2 regions of the Arthrobacter sp. NPDC093139 genome follow, and region 2 is predicted to be linked to the other one. Evidence: riboswitches for the same ligand, from Rfam matches in the RefSeq annotation. Region 2 holds a riboswitch; the other holds the start of a gene.
The links. Region 2 has a riboswitch for thiamine pyrophosphate ahead of ACIP90_RS14790 (ECF transporter S component). Riboswitches for the same ligand answer to the same signal wherever they lie in the genome.
Positions count from the first base shown of each region.

Region 1: another riboswitch for thiamine pyrophosphate. It lies ahead of thiD (bifunctional hydroxymethylpyrimidine kinase/phosphomethylpyrimidine kinase); the one in region 2 lies ahead of ACIP90_RS14790 (ECF transporter S component).

Region 1 is NZ_JBIVOO010000001.1:57,434-64,454, reverse strand. Features, by position in the region: gene thiD (bifunctional hydroxymethylpyrimidine kinase/phosphomethylpyrimidine kinase) at 1-940, opposite strand, end outside; TPP riboswitch at 923-1,020, opposite strand; gene ACIP90_RS00320 (Rne/Rng family ribonuclease) at 1,197-4,625, opposite strand; gene ACIP90_RS00315 (vitamin K epoxide reductase family protein) at 5,087-5,770, shown strand; gene ndk (nucleoside-diphosphate kinase) at 5,859-6,278, opposite strand; gene ACIP90_RS00305 (DUF4233 domain-containing protein) at 6,319-6,783, opposite strand; gene ACIP90_RS00300 (bifunctional folylpolyglutamate synthase/dihydrofolate synthase) at 6,783-7,021, opposite strand, start outside.
Region 2 is NZ_JBIVOO010000009.1:129,992-137,012, reverse strand. Features, by position in the region: gene ACIP90_RS14815 (universal stress protein) at 1-259, shown strand, start outside; gene ACIP90_RS14810 (TerC family protein) at 284-1,516, opposite strand; gene ACIP90_RS14805 (hypothetical protein) at 1,699-1,863, opposite strand; gene ACIP90_RS14800 (DUF4235 domain-containing protein) at 1,990-2,253, opposite strand; gene ACIP90_RS14795 (heme-degrading domain-containing protein) at 2,290-2,841, opposite strand; TPP riboswitch at 2,980-3,121, shown strand; gene ACIP90_RS14790 (ECF transporter S component) at 3,192-3,812, shown strand; gene ACIP90_RS14785 (ABC transporter ATP-binding protein) at 3,812-5,476, shown strand; gene ACIP90_RS14780 (energy-coupling factor transporter transmembrane component T family protein) at 5,473-6,276, shown strand; gene ACIP90_RS14775 (hypothetical protein) at 6,314-7,021, opposite strand, start outside.

The DNA.
Region 1 (7,021 bases), on a different contig from region 2:
CGGCGGCCTCCGCATGGAGCAGGTCGGCGAAACTGCCCTCAGCGCCAGCACCCGGGGACGCCAAGTGGTGGAAGTGGTGGACCGGCCCGTTGCCGTGTCCCACCTCAAGCTGCCCGGAGGAGCGGAGGGCCTCTTCCAGCCAGGGCTTGACGGTGCGGAGTGACTGTTCCCAGTCGCCCACACGGGCCTGCATAGTGGCCATCGCCGAGGACAGGGAGCATCCGGTCCCGTGGCTGTTGCGGGTCGGCACCCGCTGGCCGTCCACCACGACGACATCGGCCGACAGGGCGCCGCCCGTATTCACCAGGGCGTCGGGGCAGTCGGCACCGTCCAGGTGCCCCCCTTTGACGAGGACGGTGGCCCCCGTTTCGGCGGCCAGCCGTTTGCCCTGCTCCAGCGCGTCCGGCCAGGTGGAGGCCACCGGCTCCCCGAGCAGCATCGCAAGCTCGGCGAGGTTGGGCGTGATCAGGTCGGCCAGCGGCAGGAGTTCCTGCAGTGCCGCCTCGGCGGACTCCTGCAGAAGCCGGTCCCCGCTGGTTGCCACCATCACGGGATCAAGAACGACGACGCCGGGGCGCACCTTCTCCAGCCAGACCCGCACCGCGGCAATCACCTGTGCGTCGCCCAGCATGCCGATCTTTACGGCGTCCACGGCGATGTCGTCACTGATGGCGGTCAACTGTGCCGTCAGGAACTCGGCCGGGGGGAGATGGACGGCGCTGACGCCCCGGGTGTTCTGGGCGGTCAGTGCCGTGATGGCCGCCATTCCGTAGCCACCCGTGGCCGCGATGCTTTTCAGGTCCGCCTGGATGCCGGCTCCGCCGGACGGGTCCGAGCCGGCAATGGCCAGGACGCGGGGAATCCTGCGGATGGGCGGCACAGCCTCAGGCGTTGCAGGCTGGACAAGGTTCAGGGCAGATAGTGAAGACAAAGGAGACATCCCTTCGCCGGTGCTAACCGGTCAGGTTCAACGGGTTTGGATCTCAGCCGGCTCCGTGCGCGGCACCCCGTGTCAGTCCCCCAGCCTAGCGGTTTGCTGCCCTGCGGGCACTGCGTTGCAGTTTGCGACCGGCAGCCCCGCAATTGCCGGGGCAACAGCCCGCGGCCGCTCTGGCGCTGAAGCACAACGGGCCGGTGTCGCAGTTGCGGCACCGGCCCGTTGCATCAGATCAGCTTAAAGCGGGAACCCGTCCAGCTCAGAGCTCGGACGCAGGCACGCCGACGCCGAGAATGATCGGTTCGCTGGCAGGCTTCGGGGCAGCGGCGCTCCCTGAAACCGGCGCCTTGGCTTCGTGCGAGTGCCCGGCTGCTGATGCCGGGGCGGTCTCGTGGTGTTCCACGGACGTCTCATTGGCTGCGCCCTGAGCCCGGCTGGCACTGCGGTTGCGGCGCGGCCGGCGCGTGCGGGTCTGCACCGCCGAGTGGTCAGCGAACCGGTCGGCGTCGTGGTCCGCACCTGCCGGGGCAGGTCGCGTTCCGGCCGGCGCTGCCGGCTCGGCAGCAGGCGTCTCCCCCGCGGCAGGTGCGCGGTCCGCCGTCGGCTGCTCCTCAGCGGGAACGGCCGGCGCGCCGAGGTGCGCGAACGCCTCCTCCAGCCGGTCCAGCGTCAGGGCAGGAGTTTCGGAGGCCGGCTCGCCGGCGTGCTCGACGAAAGGAAGCACGACTTTCTCGCCGCCAAAGGTCAGCACGGCGCCGGGACGGCCTGAAACGCTCTCCGTCTCCGGGGTACGGTGCACCGCCGGGCTTTCCGGACCGGACGGCGCCGGGGCAGGGACGGAGCGCTGTGCTCCGGCGGACGCGGCCTGGTGCGCGGCGTCCTCATGGAGATGCGCTGCATGGGCCGCGGCCGCGATGTTGGCGAGTGCGGCCCGTGTCGCCTCAGCCTTGGCGTGGCGCTCAGCCTCCGACGGCTCATGGTGGACCGCGGCGGGTGCGGCGGGGCCCGTTTCCGCAGGAACCTGACCACCCTTGCCGCGCCGGCGGCTCTTGCGTTCGGTCCGCACGGCGGGCTGGTGCTCCGCCCGCGGAACGTGGTGCTCGGCCGCAACAACGTTCGCCCGCCGGTGTTCCACGGGCTCGTCGTGCGTCACCACGCCGCGGCCGGCGCATACCTCGCACTGTTCGCCAAAGACTTCCAGCAGGCCGGTGCCCATGCGCTTGCGGGTCATCTGGACGAGACCCAGTGAGGTCACTTCCGCCACCTGGTGCTTGGTGCGGTCGCGGCCCAGGCACTCCACCATACGGCGCAGCACGAGGTCACGGTTGGACTCCAGAACCATGTCGATGAAGTCGATCACGATGATTCCGCCGATGTCCCGCAGGCGCAGCTGGCGGACAACTTCCTCTGCCGCCTCCAGGTTGTTCTTCGTAACGGTTTCCTCGAGGTTGCCGCCGCTGCCGGTGAACTTGCCGGTGTTGACGTCCACCACGGTCATAGCCTCCGTGCGGTCAATGACTAGTGAACCGCCGGAGGGCAGGAACACCTTGCGGTCCAGGGCCTTGTGGATCTGCTCGTCAATGCGCCAGGCCGAGAAGATGTCCTGGTCCTTGGTCCACTTCTCAAGCCGCCCGACAAGGTCCGGGGCAACGTAGGTGACGTAGGCCTCGATCGTGTCCCAGGCTTCGTCGCCGGAGACGATCAGCTTGGAGAAATCCTCGTTGAAGACGTCGCGGACAACCTTGATGGTCAGGTCCGGTTCGCCGTACAGCAGCTCGGGAGCGAGGACCTTGGTGGACTTCGCCTGGCTTTCGATGCCCTCCCACTGCGCCCGGAGGCGGTTGATGTCATGCGTCAGCTCTTCCTCCGACGCGCCCTCGGCCGCTGTGCGGACGATGACGCCGGCATCCTCGGGCAGGCGGTCCTTGAGGATCCGCTTCAGGCGGTTGCGTTCGACGTCGGGCAGCTTGCGGGAGATGCCCGTCATGGAACCGCCGGGCACGTACACCAGGTAGCGCCCGGGCAGGGAGATCTGGCTTGTCAGGCGTGCACCCTTGTGGCCCACGGGGTCCTTGGTGACCTGGACGAGGACGGAGTCCCCCGACTTCAGGGCGTTCTCGATCCGGCGCTGCTTGCCCTCGAGGTTAACGGCTTCCCAGTTCACTTCACCGGCGTAGAGCACAGCATTGCGGCCGCGGCCGATATCAACGAAGGCCGCTTCCATCGACGGCAGGACGTTCTGGACCTTGCCCAGGTAGACGTTGCCGATCAGCGAGTCCTGCTGTGTCTTGGACACGAAGTGCTCGGCCAGCACGCCGTCCTCGAGGACACCGATCTGAATTCTGTCGTCGCGCTGGCGCACGATCATCTGCCGGTCCACTGATTCGCGGCGGGCCAGGAATTCGGCCTCGGTGATGACGGTGCGGCGGCGGCCGGTGTCGCGGGATTCACGGCGGCGCTGCTTCTTCGCTTCGAGCCTCGTGGAGCCCTTGACGCTGGTCACCCGGTTACTGACAACAGGCTCGCTGGGAACGCGCGGGGCCCGGACGCGGGTCACCGTGTTGGGGGGATCGTCGTCTCCCCCGCCGGTGAGCTCGAGGTCCTGGTCACCGCGGCGGCGGCGGCGCCGGCGGCGGGACGTCACACCTTCGTCGCCCTGGCCCACGGTCTCTTCGTCTGCATCCTCGGACGCGTCTGCGCCCTCGGTGTCGGCTCCGGAATCGTCGCGCTCCGAGACGTCACGGTCAGCGCGATTCCGCCCCCGGCGGCCGCGGCTGCGGCGGCGGCGGCGTCCGCCCTCGTCCTCCTGCTCGTCCTCGCCGCCTTCGGCCTCGGTGTCCTCCGCGGCGGGAGTGGCAGCCGGGCGGATCACGGTGTTGAGGTCGGGCGCCTGGAAGATGATCGACGTGACCGATGCCGGCTCCAGGAAGAGGGATCCTGCCGGAGCGGCCGGCGACGGCTCCTCCTCGGTCTCGGCTGCATCCTCGGCGCCTTCAGCTTCGGCGGCCTGCGCGGCGGCTGTCTCCGCCTGGATTTTTGCGACCGGCGTTTCTTCGACCCGAGTTTCCACGGCAGAAGTTTCAGCAGGGGACCCGGCCGCTGCGGCTTCGGCGGCTTCTGCGGAGGCGGGCGCCGCTGACGCGGGCGCTGCCTGCTCCTCAGTGGCGGGCTGTTCGGTGGCGAGCTCCGCAGTCTGGGGCTCTGCGGTCTTGGGCTTGGCAACGCGGCGGCGGCGCGCTGGCTTCGCTTCAGGTTCTCCGGCCGGCTCGGCACTGGCGGGCTCGACGGCGGCCGCTTCAGCGGGTGCCCCGGCGGCTGCCTCGGCGGGTGCCCCGGCGGCTGCCTCGGCGCCCGCCTCTTCGGCGAACGCGGGGAGCGGCTCGTCCGCGGCCTTCTTGCGGGAACGCGTGCGACGCACCGGGGCTTTGGCCTCCGCAACGGCAGCTTCCACCGCCGTCACTTCAGAATGCGCTGCATCCACGGGTTCCGACACTACGGACTCAGCCGACAGCGCGGGCTCGCCGAGGACAGGCTCCTGCAGCGCCGGTTCCGGCAGCGACGCCTGGGTCTCGGATTCCTTTACCTTCGGCGCTGCCTTGCGCCGTGTGCGGGTGGCCTTCTTGGGAGCTTCCGCTTCCCCGCTGGCGGCCGGATCTTCGTTAACGGCGTTTACCTGGTCATTATCCATATGTGGCGACACTCCTGCCCCTGACATGCCGCCACATCCGGCACCCGTTGGGGCACATATTGTCAAAACCCGCAGGCGTTGACAGAAGTCAATTGGATACCCTCAGGTTCGCACCGGCAGTGGGGTGCGGCAGCCCTGAAAGGCCGGCGGGAATGTTACTGGAACCCGTTGTTTCTGCAATCCACAACCAGGTGCCGTCCAATGGAATGCGGAGGCAGGATTTCCGTTATCCGGGCCTCCGCTGCGTCTCATTGGCGGTCTTGGGAACAAGCCACCGGACTGGAACCCGAATGTGGTTCGCGTTCCAGCCACGTTCATTCTCTCACACAGCAGTTCAAAAACGCCGTCATTGTGTGACAAACACAGTCAAGGGAGCCGGGAGCGCCCGCCGCACCAAGCTTGCACCCAGACTGCGGCGATACAATCTGGGCAGGAGCACCCCAGACAAAGGACGCCACCCCATGCCCAGCATTCCGTCTTCCACCGGCACGGATTCCGCGCACGACTACGCCGACGAGACCCTGCGTCACCCGGCAGCTGCCGAGGCCGCAGGACCGGCCATGACGCGTGACCGCCCGTTCGGTTGGCTGCTGGTCATCACCGGCATCGTGGGATGGATCGCTTCCGGCATACTGGTGCTGGAAAAGCTCGAGGTTCTCAAGGATCCCAACCACACCACCGTCTGCGACGTGAACCCGTGGATCTCCTGCGGCCAGGTGATGCAAACGCCGCAAAGTTCGGTCTTCGGCTTCCCCAACATGTTCATCGGCATAGTGGCCTTCGCCGTGATCATCACCGTCGGCATGGCGCTGTTGTCCGGCGCCCGCTTCAGCCGCTGGTACTGGCTGGGACTGCAGACCGGCGTCACGCTCGGTTTCGCCTTCGTTGTGTGGCTGTGGTTCCAGGCGCTCTACGAGATCCGCATCCTGTGCCCGTTCTGCATGGTGGTGTGGGCTGCCATGATTCCCCTCTTCGTCTGGGTCACCGTCCGCAACGTTGTTCGCGGGGCCATCCCGGCGCCGGCGGGTGTGGCCAAAATTCTCGGCGACGCCGGATGGATCATCACAGCGCTGCTCTATGTGGCAGTCATCGCCACGATCTTCTTCGCCTTCATCCAGGTGTTCATCGGCACGTCGGGTTTCTAGGCCAAAAAGAAAAAGCGCGAACTGGCAGTTGATGCCCTCAAAAGCTGATTTTGGGGGCATCAGATGCCAGTTCGCGCTTAGGCGCTGTCTAGGCCTGGAACCAGATCTTGATTTCGCGCTCAGCCGAGTCGACGGAATCCGAGCCGTGGACCAGGTTCTGCTGGACCTTCAGGCCCCAGTCCCGGCCGAAGTCACCGCGGATGGTTCCGGGCGCCGCCGTCGTGGGGTCGGTGGTGCCGGCCAGCGAGCGGAAGCCCTCGATGACGCGGTGGCCTTCGAAGATCGCAGCGACGACAGGGCCGCTGAGCATGAAGTCAACCAGCGGCTCGTAGAACGGCTTGCCCACGTGCTCTTCATAGTGCTGCTCCAGCAGCTCCCGGGTGGCGTTGACCTTCTTGAGCTCGGCCAGCGTGTAGCCCTTTGCCTCGATGCGGCCAAGGATTTCGCCGGTCAGGTTCCGGGTGACGCCGTCAGGCTTGATCAGGACGAGGGTGCGCTCAATGCTCACAGCTGCTCCAATGCGGTTGGTTGTGGGTTTCCGGGTAATTCTACGGGTTCTGGCCGGCGCCTTCATCGCGGCGTCCGTCCGAATGCCCTGCTTCCCATTCCGCCTGTTCCCGGGCCCTTTGCGCGGATTCCCGGTCGATCCGGATGCCGGTCCGGATCCCGTACCACCAGGCCAGCGTAAACAGGGCGCCGACGAGGAACATCATCGGCTCCACGAATCCGGCGAGGATGAGCACCAGCTGCAGGATCCAGCCGAGGCCAACGCCCCACGGCTTGGACAGGACGGCGCAGGCCAGCACCAAAACCACGCTCAGTCCGATGCCCACCGACAGAATCAGGACCGGGGACACCTCGCTGCGGCGCAGGCCGAACACGGCCAGTGTGGCGAAGAACGCCACGAAGGCTTCCAGCAGGAGCACAGTGGAGGCGAACATGACCTTGGTGGACCGGCGTTTCTTGGGCATGCCCGGCCGCCACTCGCGCTGGGCCTTGGTGAGCCGTGCCATCAGGCTGCCGTCTTCCCGAGAAGGATGCGTGCATCAGCCACCAGCGTGATGGAACCCGTCACCAGCACGCCGCCGGCCAGGTCCTCGTTGGCCTCCGCGCGTTCCACGGCCCATTCCAGCGCATCGTCCAGCTTCTCGGCGATGTGGATGTTGTCCTCGCCAAAGCCAAGGTCGACGGCGATTTCCGCCAGTTCCGCGGCGGGAACCGCCCGCGGGGAGTTGGACTGGGTGAAGCAGA
Region 2 (7,021 bases):
GGCTTGGGGACGCCATGCCCCCTCGCAGTTTCACGGCAGGGATGTTCTGCGTAATGCCATGCTCCACGTGCAGGGGCTCGATCCCGGCCTGGCCGTTTCGGAGGAACTTCTCTCCGGCCATTCCGTGGCCGCTGCGCTGGTCGACGCGGGGACTGATGCGGAACTGCTGGTGTTGGGGGCGCCCAAGCGTGAAGGCCATCCCGGAACCCTGGCCACCGTTCTGACCCACGCACATTGCAACGTCATGATCGCAAGGTAGCAAAGGCAGCAAGGGCTCCAAGGCTCAACCGCCGCCCTTGTCGGAACTGCCGCGCTCGTCGGAACCGTCGGAGCGGCCCTCCTTCCCATCATGTTGTCGGTGGGCCCGGGCTATCAGGTCCATCAGTTCCTTCTCGTCTTTTGCCTGCCGCCGGTGTTTGGGGCCGAACCTGCGTATCTGTTGTTCTTCCGCGACCAGCTTCGCGAAGATCCGGCTCCGTTCCCCGAGATCATTCGTGTAATCAGGGTCGAGGTAGTTGATGACATCGCGGCGGGCAGCGGACACGACCGCTTGAGCCTTCCCCCGGGGACTGATCAGCGATGCGAGAACTGTGAGGCCCAGCACGGCAATAATCACTGTGAGCGAGAGCGCTGTATCGAACTCGACTACCGGTACTGGGTCGCCGTCATTGATGAACGGCACGTTGTTTTCGTGGAGGGCATGGAGCAAAAGTTTCACGCCGATGAACCCCAGGATCAGCGCCAGGCCGTAGGAGAGGAAAATGAGGCGGTTCAGGAGGCCGTCGATCAGGAAGTACAGCTGGCGAAGGCCCAGGAGCGCGAACGCGTTTGCCGTGAACACGATGAAGACGTCCTCGGTCAGGCCAAAAATGGCCGGGATCGAGTCCAGCGCGAAGAGAATGTCGGTCCCGGCGATGGCCACCATCACGAGCAGCATCGGCGTCAGTGTCTGTTTGCCGTCCTGCAACGTGAGCAGCTTGTCGCGGTCGTAGTAGTCCGCGGTGTGAAACAGCCGTTGGGTCATCCGGATCATGATGTTGTCGGCGGACTTTTCCTCCGAGCGGTCGGGTCTAAGCATGTTGCCTGCGGTAATCAGCAGAATCAGTGCGAAAAGGTAAAAGACCCACGCGAAGGTGTTAATGAGCGCGGCCCCCAGAAGAATGAAGACAGTGCGTGCGGCCAAGGCGAACGCTATTCCGAACAGCAGCACTTTTTGCTGGTCTTCGCGCGGCACGCCAAAGCTGTTCATGATCACCAGGAAGACAAACAGGTTGTCCACTGACAAAGCCTTCTCGGTCAGGTAGCCGGCGAAATATTCTGCGCCGGGGGATGCCCCTCCGAAAGCGAAAATTCCGGACCCGAAGCAGAGTGCGATCCCCACATAGACGGATGACCAGATGACCGCTTCCTGCAGGGTGGGAATGTGGGCACGGCGGACGTGGACAAAGAAGTCAAAGGCCAGCAGCGCAACGATGCCCGCGACGGTCAGCACCCATATCAGTGGAGGAACGTCCATCATTCCTGCTCCCGGTAGCCGATGAAGGCACGGCAGGACGATGCAGCGCGTACGGGAGCTGCACCGCTTCCCGCCTTGCGGTCAGGCTACTCCCTATTGCCGCTCCCGGCGTACCCTCCGCTGGACCTGGTTCCACAGAGGAACAGTTGACGGACCAGGGCCGGCGGCCGCAGCGAGCTTTCCTAGAGAGCAAGCTCGCTGCTGCCGCTGATTGAAAAGCAACCATCTCCGTCGCCATCATCACGTGAGATGTAGGTGGTGAAGTCAGCAAGCGACATGAAGCAGTAGAAGTCGCTGTAGCGGTAGTTCGCTTTTTCTGCCTTCGTCGCCACTTTGATCATCATCACTTTCGCAGTCGAGGTTTTCGTTGTCTGTTGAGTCAACGATGCGCGGCCACGATCAAGGTTTGCATCGGTTGGATGCAGAGTTCGGGCAAGACTGGGCAAGAATTTGCGAAGCAAACGCAGTGTGGGCTAGACGATGTCCTGGGTCTTGGCGAAGCGGGTGATGGCCCGCTGCGTGCCGCGGTTTGCCAGCACCTGGATTACCGCGCTCACGGACGCGGAAATGAGGGCGAACGTCAGGGCTGTGCGCAGCGTCGTGGGGACGTCGTCCTTGTCGCCCTTGGGGGGCTTCCGCCCGGTGACCTTTTCCCAAATGGTATCCACGGCCTTGGTGCCGGCGTACCCTGCAAGCAGGCTGATGCCAGTGCCAAGCAACTTGATGAAGAAACTCATTCCGGGACTCCCTGCGTCATGAATACTGGTCTTTCCCTAGCCTAGCCGTATGGAGCCGTGGATTTCCCGCAGCGCCTGGACCACGAGGTCGTGGTCCTCCATCTGTGGCAGCCCGGAAACGGTGACGACTGCTACAGCTCCCACCCCGCGCACGTACACGGGGAAGGCCCCGCCGTGGGCAGCGTAGGTTGACTGGTCGAACCACGCATTGTCCTCGATCCGGCCTCCGCCAAGCCGGCCGCGCAGGCCCACCAGCAAAGACGGCTCCTCGTAGCGGGCCGCCGTCCGCTGCTTGGCCCGCACCCAGCCCTCGTTGTCCGGCGTGGCCCCCTCGAGCGCCACGTGGAAGAGGACCTGGTCCCCCTTTGTGATGTCGATGGCTATCGGGAGATTGCTTTGCTTGCCCATTTCCACCAACTGGAGGCCGAGTGTCAGGGCGTCATCCTTGCTGAACCTGGGCAACTGCAGCTCGGCTACTTCCCCCTCAATCCGCTCAATCAGGGCTTCCAAGGCGCCTGCCGGCTGCTCATCCGGAGAGTCAGGGTCGAAGGCGGGCACGGCGCGGCTGCCGGAATCGTCATGCGTCATGGCCCCAATGTACTCCGGTACGATGACGGCTCTCCTCCCCTCCTCTGGCGGACGCCGCCGTACTTCCCGGAATGTGACTGAAGCGCCGGGCTGTCAAGGCGGTCCCGGTGTAAACTGGATCAGCCCATAAGGGCAGATTTATTACGACAGGGGAGCGCCGCCGTCGGACCTCACTGGCATTGCCAGGGAACCGCGGAAGGGCGCTGAGAGTGCGGACAGCCGCAGACCCTCGAACCTGATCCGGCTAGTACCGGCGCAAGGGAGTCGAGTTCTCAGAGTGTCCGGCAGCAGGCAACCCACCGCCCGCAGCCGGGGAGCGCTTTCCCCTCCTGATCCTCAGGAGGACCATCATGACAACTGCAGCAATCAAGAAGACCGGTTACAACTGGCGCGTGGCCGACATCGTTGTGGCGGCACTGATCGCCGTCGCCGGCGGCGTGATTTTCTGGGCGTGGTCCCAGGGCGCCAACCTCATCTCCGCTCCCATCAACGCGGTCTATCCGCCGCTCACCGGCCTCTACGCCGGCGGCTGGATGATCCCGGCGGTGCTCGGCATGCTCATCATCCGCAAGCCCGGCGCGGCACTGTTCTGCGAAACCGTGGCCGCCACCGGTGAACTAATCATGGGATCCCAGTACGGCACCACGGTGCTGATTTCCGGCCTCCTGCAGGGCCTCGGTGCGGAACTCGTCTTCGCAGCGTTCCGGTACAAGAAGTTCAACCTGCCCGTTTCGCTGCTGGCCGGCGCGGGTGCGGGGCTGTTCTGCGGCCTGAACGATTCCTTCGCTCCGTGGGGCTGGAACATCGCCTACGCGGCCGGAGACAAGCTGGCCTACGTCATCTTCACCGCCATCTCGGGCGCCATCATCGCCGGTGCGCTGTCCTGGATCGCTACGCGCGGCCTCGCCAAGACCGGCGTGCTGAGCTCGTTCGCGTCCCGCAAGGCAGCCACGGAGCCCGTCTTCAACTGATGCCCGGACACCACGACGGCGGTGTCCGCCCCGCCGCGGTCACCGCCCGCGGCTGGGGCTGGCGCCACGCCGGCCGCACGAAACCCGCGGTCAACGCCCTTGACCTGGACATCCGCCCGGGGGAGCGGGTGCTGCTCCTGGGGCCTTCAGGCGCCGGCAAGTCCACCCTGCTCCACGCCCTCGCCGGCGTGCTCGGTGACACCACGGCGGGCAGCAGCACAGCGGACGACGGCGGTCCCTCCGGCAGCGACGACGCGGACGAAAGCGGCAGCCTCCTGATCGACGGCGAACCGCCGCGCGCCCAGCGAGGCCGCGCCGGGCTCATGCAGCAGGACCCCGAAACGCAGGTGGTCCTCTCCCGCCTCGGCGACGACGTCGCCTTCGGCGCCGAAAACCTCTCCGTGCCCCGCGACGCGATCTGGAGCCGCGTGCACGAGGCCCTGGACGACGTCGGGCTCGCGCACCTTCCGCTGGACCACCCGACGTCGGCCCTGTCCGGGGGACAGAAGCAGCGCCTCGCGCTGGCGGGCATCCTGGCGATGCGCCCCGGGCTCATCCTGCTGGACGAACCCACCGCCAACCTGGATCCGGCAGGCGTCCTGGAAGTCCGCGACGCAGTGGGCCGCTGCCTCGACAAGACCGGCGCGACGCTGGTGGTGGTGGAGCACAGGGTCGCGGTGTGGAAAGACCTCGTGGACCGGATCATCGTGCTGCAGCCGGGATCCGCCACGCAACCTGCCGTGCTGATCGACGGCGCCCCCGACCAGGTCCTGGTGCAGGCCCGCGAGATGCTGATCGCCGCCGGGGTCTGGGTGCCGGGGTACGTTCCGTCCACCCGGCGCCGGTTGCACGGCGGCTTCCCGGGCGGCGAGGGCCAGCCGGAACCCGTTTCCGGACAGTCTGACCTGGTGCCCGGCCAACTGGGCCGCGTGCCCGGCCAACTGCTCCTGGCGGCCGAGGGCGTGGGCGTCTCCCGGGAGCGTCCGCGGAGACCCGGCTTCAAGTCCGTTCCTCCGCTGCCCATCCAGCGGGACATCACGGCGCAGGTCCGCGCCGGTGAAGCCTTGACCATTACGGGGGCCAATGGCGCCGGTAAATCCACATTCGCGCTGACGCTCGCCGGCCTGATCCCTCCCGTCGAGGGCAAGGTGTCGGCCACCGTGGAGCTGAGCCGAGGAACGGGGATCGATCCCTACAGATGGCGGGCCGAGCAGCTGATCGCCAGGATCGGCACGGTCTTCCAGGAACCCGAGCACCAGTTCGTCACCGGCAGGGTCTTGGACGAGCTGCAGTTTGGCCCGCGGCACATGGGCCACGGGGAAGAGCGGGTGGACGAACTGCTCGAAAGGCTGCGCCTGACGGGTCTTGTGGACGCCAACCCGTACACGCTCTCGGGCGGGGAGAAGCGGCGGCTCTCGGTGGCCACCGTCCTGGCGGCCCATCCGCAGGTCCTGGTCCTCGACGAGCCGACGTTCGGCCAGGACGCCAACACCTGGGCGGAACTCGCCTCCTTCCTCTCCGAACTGCTCGATGCCGGAACCGCCGTAGTCTCCGTGACGCACGACCAGGAATTCACCCAGGTGCTGGGCGGCACCGAGCTCAAACTGGGCGCACCGGAACTCCGTGTGCCCGGCGTCGGGACACCGAAGGCGGCGACATCATGAGGGCCCCCCTGACGATCGCCGGGAACCGCGCCCTGCTGACGCGCGCCAACCCGCTGGCCAAACTCGTTGCCGTTTTCCTCATCACCCTGGTGCTCGCGCTGTCCATCGACTGGATGTCCGCCTCCGTCGCGCTGGCCTGCGAACTGCTGTTGTTCCCGCTGGCAGGGCTGACCTTCACGCTGCTCTGGCAGCGCGGCTGGCCACTGATCGTCGCGGCCGCCGTCGGCGGCTGGAGCACCTCAATCCTCGCGCCGGACAGCGGAAGGATACTGCTCGACGTCGGCATCTGGTCCATGAGCGAAGGCTCCCTCGAGTTGGGGCTGGGTTTCCTGCTCCGAGGCCTGGCGATTGCGCTGCCGGCGGTGCTGCTCATGAGCTGTACCGACCCCACCGACCTCGCCGATGCGCTGGCGCAGAAGGCCCGCCTGCCGCACCGCTTCGTCCTGGGGACGCTGGCTGCCATGCGGCTCGTGGGACTGATGGCGGAGGAGTGGCAGACCATCGGAATGGCCCGGCGAGCCCGCGGCGTGGGATCCCGCGGCACCCCGTGGCAGCGGCTGCACGCCACCCTGGGACAAAGTTTCGGGCTGCTGGTCCAGGCCATCCGCCGCGCGACCCGTCTCGCCGTCACTATGGAAGCGCGCGGCTTCGGCGGCGCTGACAGGACCTGGGCCCGCGAATCAACCTACAGCCGCCTGGACATCTGGGTGCTGCTCGGGGGAATGGCAATCGCGGCCGGCGCCGTGGTGGCCGCGGTATGGGCCGGCACGTGGAACATGGTGTGGCTGGAGGGGCCGTAGGGCTTCTGTCCCCGCTCCTCGCCGTTTTGTGGCGTTCCTAGATGCAGGAGTGGTTGTAGTCGAAGCCCTTCGAGACGAACTGGGTGAGCGTGACTTGACCGCCGGAGGTCAGCGGGGGAAGGGAGCAGTTGATCTTGGCTCCCTCCGCGGTGTGGGCACCGGCCAGCCAGCTGGGCAGGCTGTAGAGGCTGCTGCCTTCGCTGACGGCGCCGACGATCTGCCACCACTGCAGGCTGGCGGAGTAGATGCCCACGTCCGCGCCGATGCTGTGGAAGAAGTCCGTCATGCCTTCGAGAACTGCTCTGTTGGCGTTCTTGTCGCCGGACCACGTGTTTTCGGTCTCCACGTCGAGCCACCACAGGTAGTCCTCCGGGTCCGCGACGGTGCGGAGATACGCGTCGTCGAATGCCTTGGCATAGCCGTACATGTAGGCGCAGGCGGCGTCTTCCGCTCCAGTGCATGTGCCATGGGGGTTGGTCACGCTCTTGCCGCCGTAGTCGTTGCTGTTCGGCCACCAGGATCCAGCGTGGCCGGGGTTGGCGGTGTTGACGTACAGGGCGACCGAAGGCTGGGCAGTCCCCCCCAGCGCGGTCTCAGCCCACTCCAGTTGCTCGTGCAGGCAGGGATTGGTGGTGTTGGCCAGCCCGTTGTTGACGCCGACGATGGCGAAGGCGGTGATTTCAGGGAGCGCCGTGTTGCATTGCGGCCAGGACACGTCGTTGCCCAGCAGCGTTGTGCTGCCGCC